DNA from 2 places in the Shewanella halotolerans genome. Region 2 is predicted to be linked to the other one. Evidence: predicted binding sites of a transcription regulator. Region 2 holds the regulator's gene; the other holds the start of a gene.
What was found. The regulator sigma-54, encoded in region 2, starts transcription at its own class of promoters, with help from an activator protein. The targets are predictions, from matches to a motif close to GTTGGCACGNNNNTNGNNT.
Positions count from the first base shown of each region.

Region 1: the regulator sigma-54 is predicted to act here: its motif matches at 2,856-2,874, upstream of glnA (glutamate--ammonia ligase).

Region 1 is NZ_CP080417.1:4,310,507-4,315,186, reverse strand. Features, by position in the region: gene K0H81_RS18650 (N-acetyl-ornithine deacetylase) at 146-970, opposite strand; gene glnA (glutamate--ammonia ligase) at 1,365-2,774, opposite strand; gene typA (translational GTPase TypA) at 3,143-4,680, shown strand, end outside.
Region 2 is NZ_CP080417.1:3,984,029-3,988,708, forward strand. Features, by position in the region: gene K0H81_RS17210 (KpsF/GutQ family sugar-phosphate isomerase) at 1-185, shown strand, start outside; gene kdsC (3-deoxy-manno-octulosonate-8-phosphatase KdsC) at 187-738, shown strand; gene lptC (LPS export ABC transporter periplasmic protein LptC) at 735-1,292, shown strand; gene lptA (lipopolysaccharide transport periplasmic protein LptA) at 1,279-1,824, shown strand; gene lptB (LPS export ABC transporter ATP-binding protein) at 1,821-2,552, shown strand; gene K0H81_RS17235 (RNA polymerase factor sigma-54) at 2,687-4,174, shown strand; gene hpf (ribosome hibernation promoting factor) at 4,205-4,492, shown strand; gene ptsN (PTS IIA-like nitrogen regulatory protein PtsN) at 4,495-4,680, shown strand, end outside.

The DNA of each region.
Region 1 (4,680 bases), 330 kb from region 2:
TAGTGAGTGAATGACCGTAAAACAGATAGCAAAAAGCCAGGCCGAGTGCCTGGCTTTCTATTGGAGCAAGCGTTTCACTAATGTTTTAGCGCTTCGTTCATTCCTTTAACGCTTTGCTTATGCCCTTATCGCTTCGCTCATTCTTTTAACGCTTTGCTAGGGTCAGCTCGACGAAACGTTTGATGATGGCGGCGTTAGCCAGGATGCGTTGATCGAAGCTTTGCTGGCCCGGAGTCTCGCTACAGACGCCGACGCTGGCGCCCAGTCGCACCAGAAAGGCCTCGAAGGAGAGGTCGAAATGGTTGAAGATGATGCCATCATTCACTGGGCAGTCGTCGATCAGTCCGTCCTGGGCGATGGGGAAATAGTGCCCCAGGGCGTCGCGCAGCTCGCGACTGAATTGGCCTGGGTGCTGGTTGGCCTCGAAGGAGTAGATGTAGGTGTCTGTAAGCAATACATCTTCATGGCAGGTGAGGATGCCATCTTTACTGGCGGCGGCCAGCAGCTGAGAGTGAGCCAGCAGGATCTCACCCTCGCTCGAGGTGTCCTGATTGCTGCGGCCACGGCCGTTCTCTAACACGAAGCCACGATTCGGGTTTTGTCCCAACTTGTTGAATCTATGGCCACGCTTGAAACCTGTGGGGTTCACCAGCGGCAGCAGGCTAAGGTTGAGCTGGCCGAAGAGATCGGGTTCCAGTTCGTTGAGGAAGTAGAGCAGCCCCCAGGGGCCGGCGGCCTCTTCGCCATGAAAGCCGGCGCTGATCAATATCGAGGGCTGATCCGCCTTCTGCGCCGGCGACTGATAGAGTTCCAGCGGATGCGGACCGGCATCACCCAGCTTGCGCGCCTGTAGCCCGAGGCGACTTGCCTGCTTTTCTAAGCGGGCATAGAAGCTGCTGATATCATTGCTCTGACAGCTAAAAATATCGCTGTGCCAGGTGAAAGACTGGAAGGGATCGCGGCTAGACATAATGGGATTCTAAAGTAAGTGATTCGGCGTGATCATGATAGCAGTTTGGCCATAAAGTTAAATCAATTTTATGCCCGACGTCAGGCGCTTAAGCCAAGTTTATCTGGTGGTAAAAAGGCATAAAAAAGCCGCCTTAAGTGGCGGCCTTTTCGAGCGCTAATCTTAGCTTAGCGGCAAGGATTATAGGCTTACAGGTTTTAGCACAGTTCGAACTCGGCTGGGTGGTGCGAGCCAGACTCGAAGCTTCTGTTGTCTTCAGCGCGATGCACGTTTCGCATCGGTGGAGTCTTTACTGGGAGTTGAAAAGAGAGTCCCGGCATCGAATAAAAGCCATAAAAAAAGCCGCCTCATGGGGCGGCCTTTTCGAGCACTAATCCTAGCTTAGAGGCGAGGATTATAGGCTGTAGTACAGTTCGAACTCGGCTGGGTGAGTGGTGCGAGCCACTTTCTCAGCTTCTGCTGTCTTCAGCGCGATGTAAGAATCGATGAAGTCATCAGAGAATACGCCGCCTTTGGTAAGGAACTCACGGTCTGCATCCAGGTTCTCAAGTGCGTTCTCAAGAGAGGTTGCAACCTGTGGGATCTCAGCCGCTTCTTCCGCTGGCAGATCGTATAGATCTTTGTCCATGGCTTCGCCTGGGTGGATCTTGTTCTGGATACCGTCAAGACCAGCCATCAGCAGTGCAGCGAACGCCAGGTATGGGTTAGCCGTTGGATCTGGGAAGCGAGTCTCGATACGACGTGCCTTAGGGCTTGGCACTACTGGGATACGGATAGACGCAGAGCGGTTACGTGCCGAGTAGGCCAGCATGACTGGTGCTTCGAAGTGAGGCACAAGACGCTTGTACGAGTTGGTGCTTGGGTTAGTGAAGGCGTTCAGCGCGCGAGCGTGCTTGATGATACCGCCGATGTAGTACAGAGCAGTCTCACTCAGACCCGCATACTTGTCACCAGAGAAGAGGTTTACACCGTCTTTAGCCAGTGATTGGTGAACGTGCATGCCGCTACCGTTGTCGCCAACGATTGGCTTAGGCATGAAGGTCGCCGTCTTGCCGTAAGCGTGGGCCATGTTGTGAACCACGTACTTAAGGATCTGGATTTCGTCAGCCTTTTCAGTCAGCTTGTTGAAGCGAGTCGCGATCTCGTTCTGACCGGCAGTCGCCACTTCGTGGTGGTGAGCTTCAACTACTTGACCCATCTCTTCCAGAACAAGACACATGGCGCTACGAAGATCTTGAGAAGAGTCAACCGGTGCTACTGGGAAGTAACCGCCTTTCACGAATGGACGGTGACCTGTGTTGCCGTCTTCGTAATGAGTGCCTGAGTTCCAAGCCGCTTCTTTAGCGTCTAGCTTAACGAAACAGCCTGACATGTCGGTGCCGAACTTAACGTCGTCAAATAGGAAGAACTCTGGCTCAGGACCAATGAGTACGGTATCGGCAATGCCGGTAGAAACCATGTACTCTTCGGCTTTCTTAGCGATAGAGCGTGGGTCGCGGTCGTAACCAGTCATAGTGCCTGGCTCGAGAATGTCACAGCGGATCAGGGCAGTGGTTTCTTCGGTGAACGGGTCAAGAACGAAGGTCGTTGGGTCTGGCATCAGTACCATGTCTGACTCGTTAATGCCTTTCCAACCAGCAATAGATGAACCGTCGAACATTTTACCGTCTTCAAAGAAATCGGCATCAACCTGGTGAGCAGGAATAGATACGTGCTGCTCTTTACCTTTAGTATCGGTAAAACGCAAATCAACAAACTTAACTTCAAGTTCTTCTAGTTGTTGTAAAACTGATTCAACTGACATTCTAAAGTCTCCGAGTAGAGTAGAGGGGATGCCCTTCTTATATCATTCAGCGTTGCGACCAACGCGGTTCTGGCATGAGTAAAGCTAGACTCGTGCCAAAAGTTTAACGTATTGATTTTTATGGGAACAATAAAGAAGGTAGGTGGCGGGAATCTCGTTATTGCACCATAAAGGTGCAGCTGATGCCTCTTGATGGTGCATTCACCAATATGGTGCGCACCAATATAAACATGACTATTCATAGCTGACTAAAAAATAATCCTGTGCGAGAGCCCCTCGCTAGAGTAGAATGGCACGTTTTTTATTGCAACAGCTATTATTAGGGCTGTTATCAATACCCTATTTTTTCGATGGTAAGAGGTTTATCCGTGTTAGAGAATTTACGTAACATCGCCATTATTGCACACGTTGACCATGGTAAAACGACCCTGGTTGATAAGTTGCTGGCACAGTCTGGAACCCTTGAGACTCGAGGAGAGGCCGCTGAGCGGGTGATGGATTCCAACGATCTTGAAAAGGAACGTGGAATCACGATTCTGGCGAAGAATACTGCCATCAAGTGGAACGATTACCGTATCAACATCGTTGATACCCCTGGCCACGCCGACTTCGGTGGCGAGGTTGAACGTGTACTTTCTATGGTTGACTGTGTGCTACTGCTAGTTGATGCGGTCGATGGTCCAATGCCACAGACACGTTTCGTGACTAAGAAAGCCTTCGCTCAAGGTCTTAAGCCTATCGTAGTGATCAACAAGATCGACCGTCCGGGTGCGCGCCCTGATTGGGTTATCGATCAAGTATTCGATCTGTTCGACAACCTGGGTGCTACCGACGAGCAACTAGACTTCCCAATCGTTTATGCCTCTGCACTGAACGGTTTCGCGACTCTGGATCCTGAAGAGACTGGTACTGACATGACGCCACTGTTCGAGACCATCGTCGAGAAAGTGTCTTCACCTGACGCCGATGCCGAAGGTGCCTTCCAGATGCAGATCTCTCAGCTGGACTACAACTCATACGTGGGCGTTATCGGCGTTGGCCGTATCAAGCGCGGTAGCGTTAAGGTGAACCAGCAGGTTACCGTAGTGGGCGCCGATGGCACCACGCGTAACGGTAAGATCGGCCAGGTACTTGGCTACATGGGTCTGGACCGTCATGAAGTGACTGAAGCTAATGCCGGCGACATCGTAGCGATCACAGGTCTTGGCGAGCTGAAGATCTCTGACACTGTATGTGCAGTGGGCAGCGCCGAAGCCTTGCCTCCTCTGTCTGTTGACGAGCCAACACTGACCATGACCTTCCAGGTAAACACCTCGCCATTCGCTGGTAAAGAAGGTAAGTACGTGACTTCACGTAACATCCTTGAGCGTCTGCAACAGGAACTGGTACACAACGTGGCACTGCGCGTCGAAGAGACAGAGAGCCCAGACCGTTTCCGCGTATCGGGCCGTGGTGAGCTTCACCTGTCTATCCTTATCGAAAACATGCGTCGTGAAGGCTACGAGCTGGCCGTATCACGTCCAGAAGTTATCGTTAAAGAGATCGACGGCGAGAAGTGCGAGCCATACGAGACCCTAACCGTTGACGTTGAAGAAGAGCACCAAGGGGCGGTGATCGAGAAGCTAGGTACCCGTAAGGCCGACATGCGCGACATGCAGCCAGACGGTAAAGGCCGTGTGCGTATCGACTTCATCATTCCTAGCCGTGGCCTGATTGGTTTCCAAACCGAGTTTATGACAGCCACTTCTGGTACAGGTCTTATCTACCACTCATTCGACCATTATGGTCCAGTGAAGGGTGGCGATATCGGCCAACGTCAGAACGGTGTGTTGATCTCTAACGCTACCGGTAAAGCACTGACCTTCGCCCTGTTCGGTCTGCAAGATCGTGGTCGTCTGATGATCGG
Region 2 (4,680 bases):
GCAAGACCTCCATCTCAGAGGTGATGACCCATGGCTGCGTCACCGTTAGCGAAGGCATCTTAGCCGCCCAGGCCCTCAAGGTGATGGACGAGAAAGAGATCAACGGCCTGATTGTCACCGACGAGCAGAAGAAGCCGATTGGTGCACTCAATATGCTGGACATGGTTAAGGCGGGGGTGATCTAACATGGCACATCAAGGTTTTTACGGCCCGATAACCGACGCAGTCTGGCAGAAGGCTAAACAGATCAAGCTCTTGATCTGCGACGTCGACGGCGTCTTCTCCGATGGTCTGGTCTATATGAGTAACTCGGGCGACGAACTCAAGACCTTCCATACCCGCGACGGCTATGGCGTCCGCTCGCTGCTGACCAGCGATATTCCGGTGGCCATCATCACGGGGCGCAAGTCGCAGATAGTGGAAGATCGCATGACGGCCCTGGGTATCACCCACATCTACCAGGGGGTTGACAACAAACTCGAGCCTTATCAGGAGCTGCTTAACCTCTATAAGGTGACGCCAGAGGAAGTTGCTTATATCGGCGATGACATGGTGGATCTGCCCGTGATGGAGCAAGTAGGCCTGTCTGTGTGCGTGGCCGACGGTCATCCCTATGTGCGCCAACACGCCGACATGGTTACCCATATCAAGGGCGGCCACGGCGCGCTGCGTGAACTGACGGATCTCATCCTGCTCAGCCAGGATAAGTTTGCCTCAGCCCACGGAATGAGCATATGAACAGAGTCACGCTGGCGATCATCGCCTTCTTCGGCACAGCACTGATCCTCTATTGGCAGGTTCAGTCGAAAAAGGGCAGCGAAGAGCTGGCCCTGGATAATGTCGATCGTCCCGACTACATAGTCCGGGATCTCAAGAGCGTGCAATACAATGATGAGGGTGGTATCAACAGTCGCGTATCGGCCAGTCACATGGAACACTACGCCGAACGCAACCAGACCTACTTTACCCAGCCCATCTATCTGGTCTACCCCGACAACGGCGATGCCCAGTGGCGCCTGAGATCCACCAAGGGCACACTGGACAAAAATAGCGGACGGGTCACCCTGGAAAATAATGTTATCATTGATGCCATTAGCCCAGAGGAACCGATTCAGACCATAGAGACCACCTATCTGGAGCTGGATCTCAATACTATGATTATGACATCCGACAGAAGCATTCGGATCACAGGGCGCGATTTCCTCATCACGGGGGAAGGCCTATATGCCGATCTTAACGCCCAAAATATCAAACTGACGAGTCAGGTAGAAGGAACATATGAAACTAAATAGCCTTATTCTTGCGGGTCTGCTGCCCCTGGTCAGTGTTGGCACCCACGCCAAGGTAAACGACCTGCTGCAAGAGGTTAAGATCTCTGCCGCCAGCCAGGAAGCTGACATTAAGAACAACCAGATCATCTTCCACGGTCCGGTCGAGGTCACCCAAGGCTCTATCAAGATATTGGCCAGTGAGCTGCGTGCCTTCAGCAAAGAGAAGAACAGCGGCAAGATACTGATCGCCACCGGCAACCCGGCCACCTACTCTCAGGTGATGGAAGATGGCCGCCCCGCCTCGGCCAGCGCCAAGGAGATCCGTTACGAGCTTTCCAGCCGCACCCTGACACTGATCGGCGACGCCACCCTGGAACAGGAAGGCAGCCAGGTCACGGGTTCGCAGATCCGCTACAACATAGAGCAGCAACAGCTGATCGCCGAGAGCACAGGCAAAGACAGAGTGATCACCATCATTCAGCCTGAGAACTACCAGGAACAGATCCAGCCAGAGCAGAAGCCCGAGAAGAAACCAGAACAGGAAAAACAATGACAGACCTGATCTTGAAGGCGGAGAACCTCGCCAAGAGCTATAAGAGTCGTGCCGTTGTCCAAGACGTGAGCCTCACGGTAAAGACCGGGCAGATCGTCGGCCTGTTGGGGCCAAACGGCGCCGGCAAGACCACTACCTTTTACATGGTCGTCGGCCTGGTACAGAGCGACAAGGGCCGCATCTTTATCGACGATGACGACCTGACGCTAGACCCCATGCACCTACGCGCCCGCAAAGGCATAGGCTACCTGCCTCAGGAAGCCAGTATCTTCCGTAAGCTCTCGGTGCGGGACAACATCATGGCCGTACTCCAGACCCGCAGCGATCTTAATAACGATGGCCGCGAAGAGGAGCTGGAACACCTGCTGGAAGAGTTCCACATCACCCATATCCGTGACAGCCACGGCATGGCACTCTCGGGCGGTGAACGTCGCCGGGTGGAGATCGCCAGGGCGCTTGCCGCCAACCCTAAGTTTATTCTTCTCGACGAGCCGTTCGCCGGGGTCGATCCCATCTCGGTCATCGACATCAAGAAGATCATCGAGCAGCTCAAGAATCGCGGCCTGGGGGTGTTGATCACCGACCACAACGTGCGCGAAACATTAGACGTCTGTGAGAAAGCCTATATCGTCAGCCATGGTAATCTGATCGCCGAGGGCACACCCGCCGAAATCTTAGACAACCAGCAAGTACGAGCAGTGTACTTAGGTGAACAATTCAAGCTATAGTTAATCTTATAATGGGGCCACAGAGGAAAAACCACGCGTTAATTGTGGCCTTAGGAACTATCCGATATATTTGTCCGGCACATATAGCCAGAGCTTTCTCATTTTATAATTAGAAACAAGGGAATAGCAGTACGATGAAAGCGTCACTTCAGCTCAAAATGGGTCAGCATCTCACCATGACGCCCCAGCTACAGCAGGCCATACGTCTGTTGCAGTTGTCGTCATTAGAGTTGCAGCAGGAGATCCAGCAGGCATTAGAATCCAACCCGTTACTGGAGTTGGATGAAGAGCAGGAGAGCGCCAGCATCGAGCTGCAAGACGATAGCGTCAGCGACAGCTTCGACAACAAGTACGACGACAAGATAGAGCTGGATTCGAGCCAGGATAACTCAGGGGTCGAGACCTCAGATGCCCTGACTCAAGATTCCATGCCAGACGAGTTGCCGGTAGATACCACCTGGGATGAGGTCTACACCGCCTCACCAAACTCAAGCTCGGGCGCCATGCGCGACGACGACATGCCTTTTCAGGGCGAGACCAGCGAAGGTCTGTATGAACACCTGGAATGGCAGAAGAACCTGACCCCTTTTTCCGATAACGACCTGGCCATCGCTACCGCCATCATCGACGCTATCGACGAGCGCGGTTACCTCACCCAGACCTGTGAAGATATTCTCGAGGCCATGGGCGACCCTGAGATCGAACTCGACGAGGTCGAGGCGGTGCTCAAACGGGTACAACACTTCGACCCTATTGGCGTGGCGGCCCGCGACCTCAGCGAATGTCTGACGATCCAGCTGGCCCAATACAGTGACGACACGCCGCACATCGCTAACGCCCGCATGCTGATCAAGGAACACCTGGATCTCATCGCCGGACGCGACTTCCGCCTGCTGATGCGCAAGACCAAGCTCAAGGAAGATGAGCTGAGGGATGCCATCGCCCTGATCCAGACCCTGAATCCCCGTCCAGGGCTCGCCATCACCGCCAGCCGCGACGAGTACGTGATCCCAGATGTGACCGTCACCAAGAAGAAGGGACGCTGGGTAGTCGAGCTTAACCCAGACAGCATGCCCAAGATCAACGTCAACCAGCAGTACGCCGCCATGGCCCGCAGCACTAAGAGTCAGGCGGACGGCCAGTTTATTCGCGGCCACCTGCAGGAAGCCAAATGGTTCCTCAAGAGCCTGGAGAGTCGCAACGAGACCCTGCTCAAGGTGACCAACTGTATCGTCGACTTCCAACAAGGCTTCTTCGAATTTGGCGAAGAGGCGATGAAGCCCATGGTACTGAACGACATCGCCGAGGCGGTGGAGATGCATGAATCCACCATCTCACGTGTGACCACGCAAAAATATATGCATACCCCGAGAGGGATCTTCGAGCTTAAATATTTCTTCTCCAGTCACGTCGGTACCGACGATGGCGGAGAGTGCTCTTCAACAGCAATACGTGCCTTCATCAAGAAGCTGGTTGCTGCGGAAAACCAGAAAAAGCCATTGAGCGACAGCAAGATGGCTCAACTCTTGGCCGAACAGGGTATTAAGGTGGCTAGACGCACCATTGCCAAGTATCGCGAGGCAATGCTTATACCGCCCTCGAATCAGCGCAAGAGCTTATAAAACAAACCTGGAAACTGGAGGACTATCTTTATGCAAATAAACCTGACTGGGCACCATATCGAGATCACCCAATCTCTACGAAGCTACATCGAAGAGAAATTCACAAAGCTTGAACGTCATTTCGATCAGATCAATAATGTGCACGTTGTATTAAATGTCGAAAAGTTGCAACAGAAGGTTGAGGCAAAGTTACATCTCCGTGGCGGAGAAGTGTTCGCAACATCCGAACATGCGGACATGTATGCCGCGATAGACTCCCTGATTGACAAACTCGATCGTCAGGTCATTAAACACAAAGAGAAGCTTACTAAACATTAACGATGGAACTGAGTACCATCCTGCGGCCGGAGTGCACCACCTGCGCCACTCCGGGCAGTAAGAAAAAGGTACTGGAGCTTATCAGCGACTTAGCCGCTGTCCAGTACCCCACCCTCTCCTCTCAAGAAATATTTGAAAGCCTTCTGGCTCGAGAGAAAATGGGCAGCACAGGTATAGGCAATGGTATC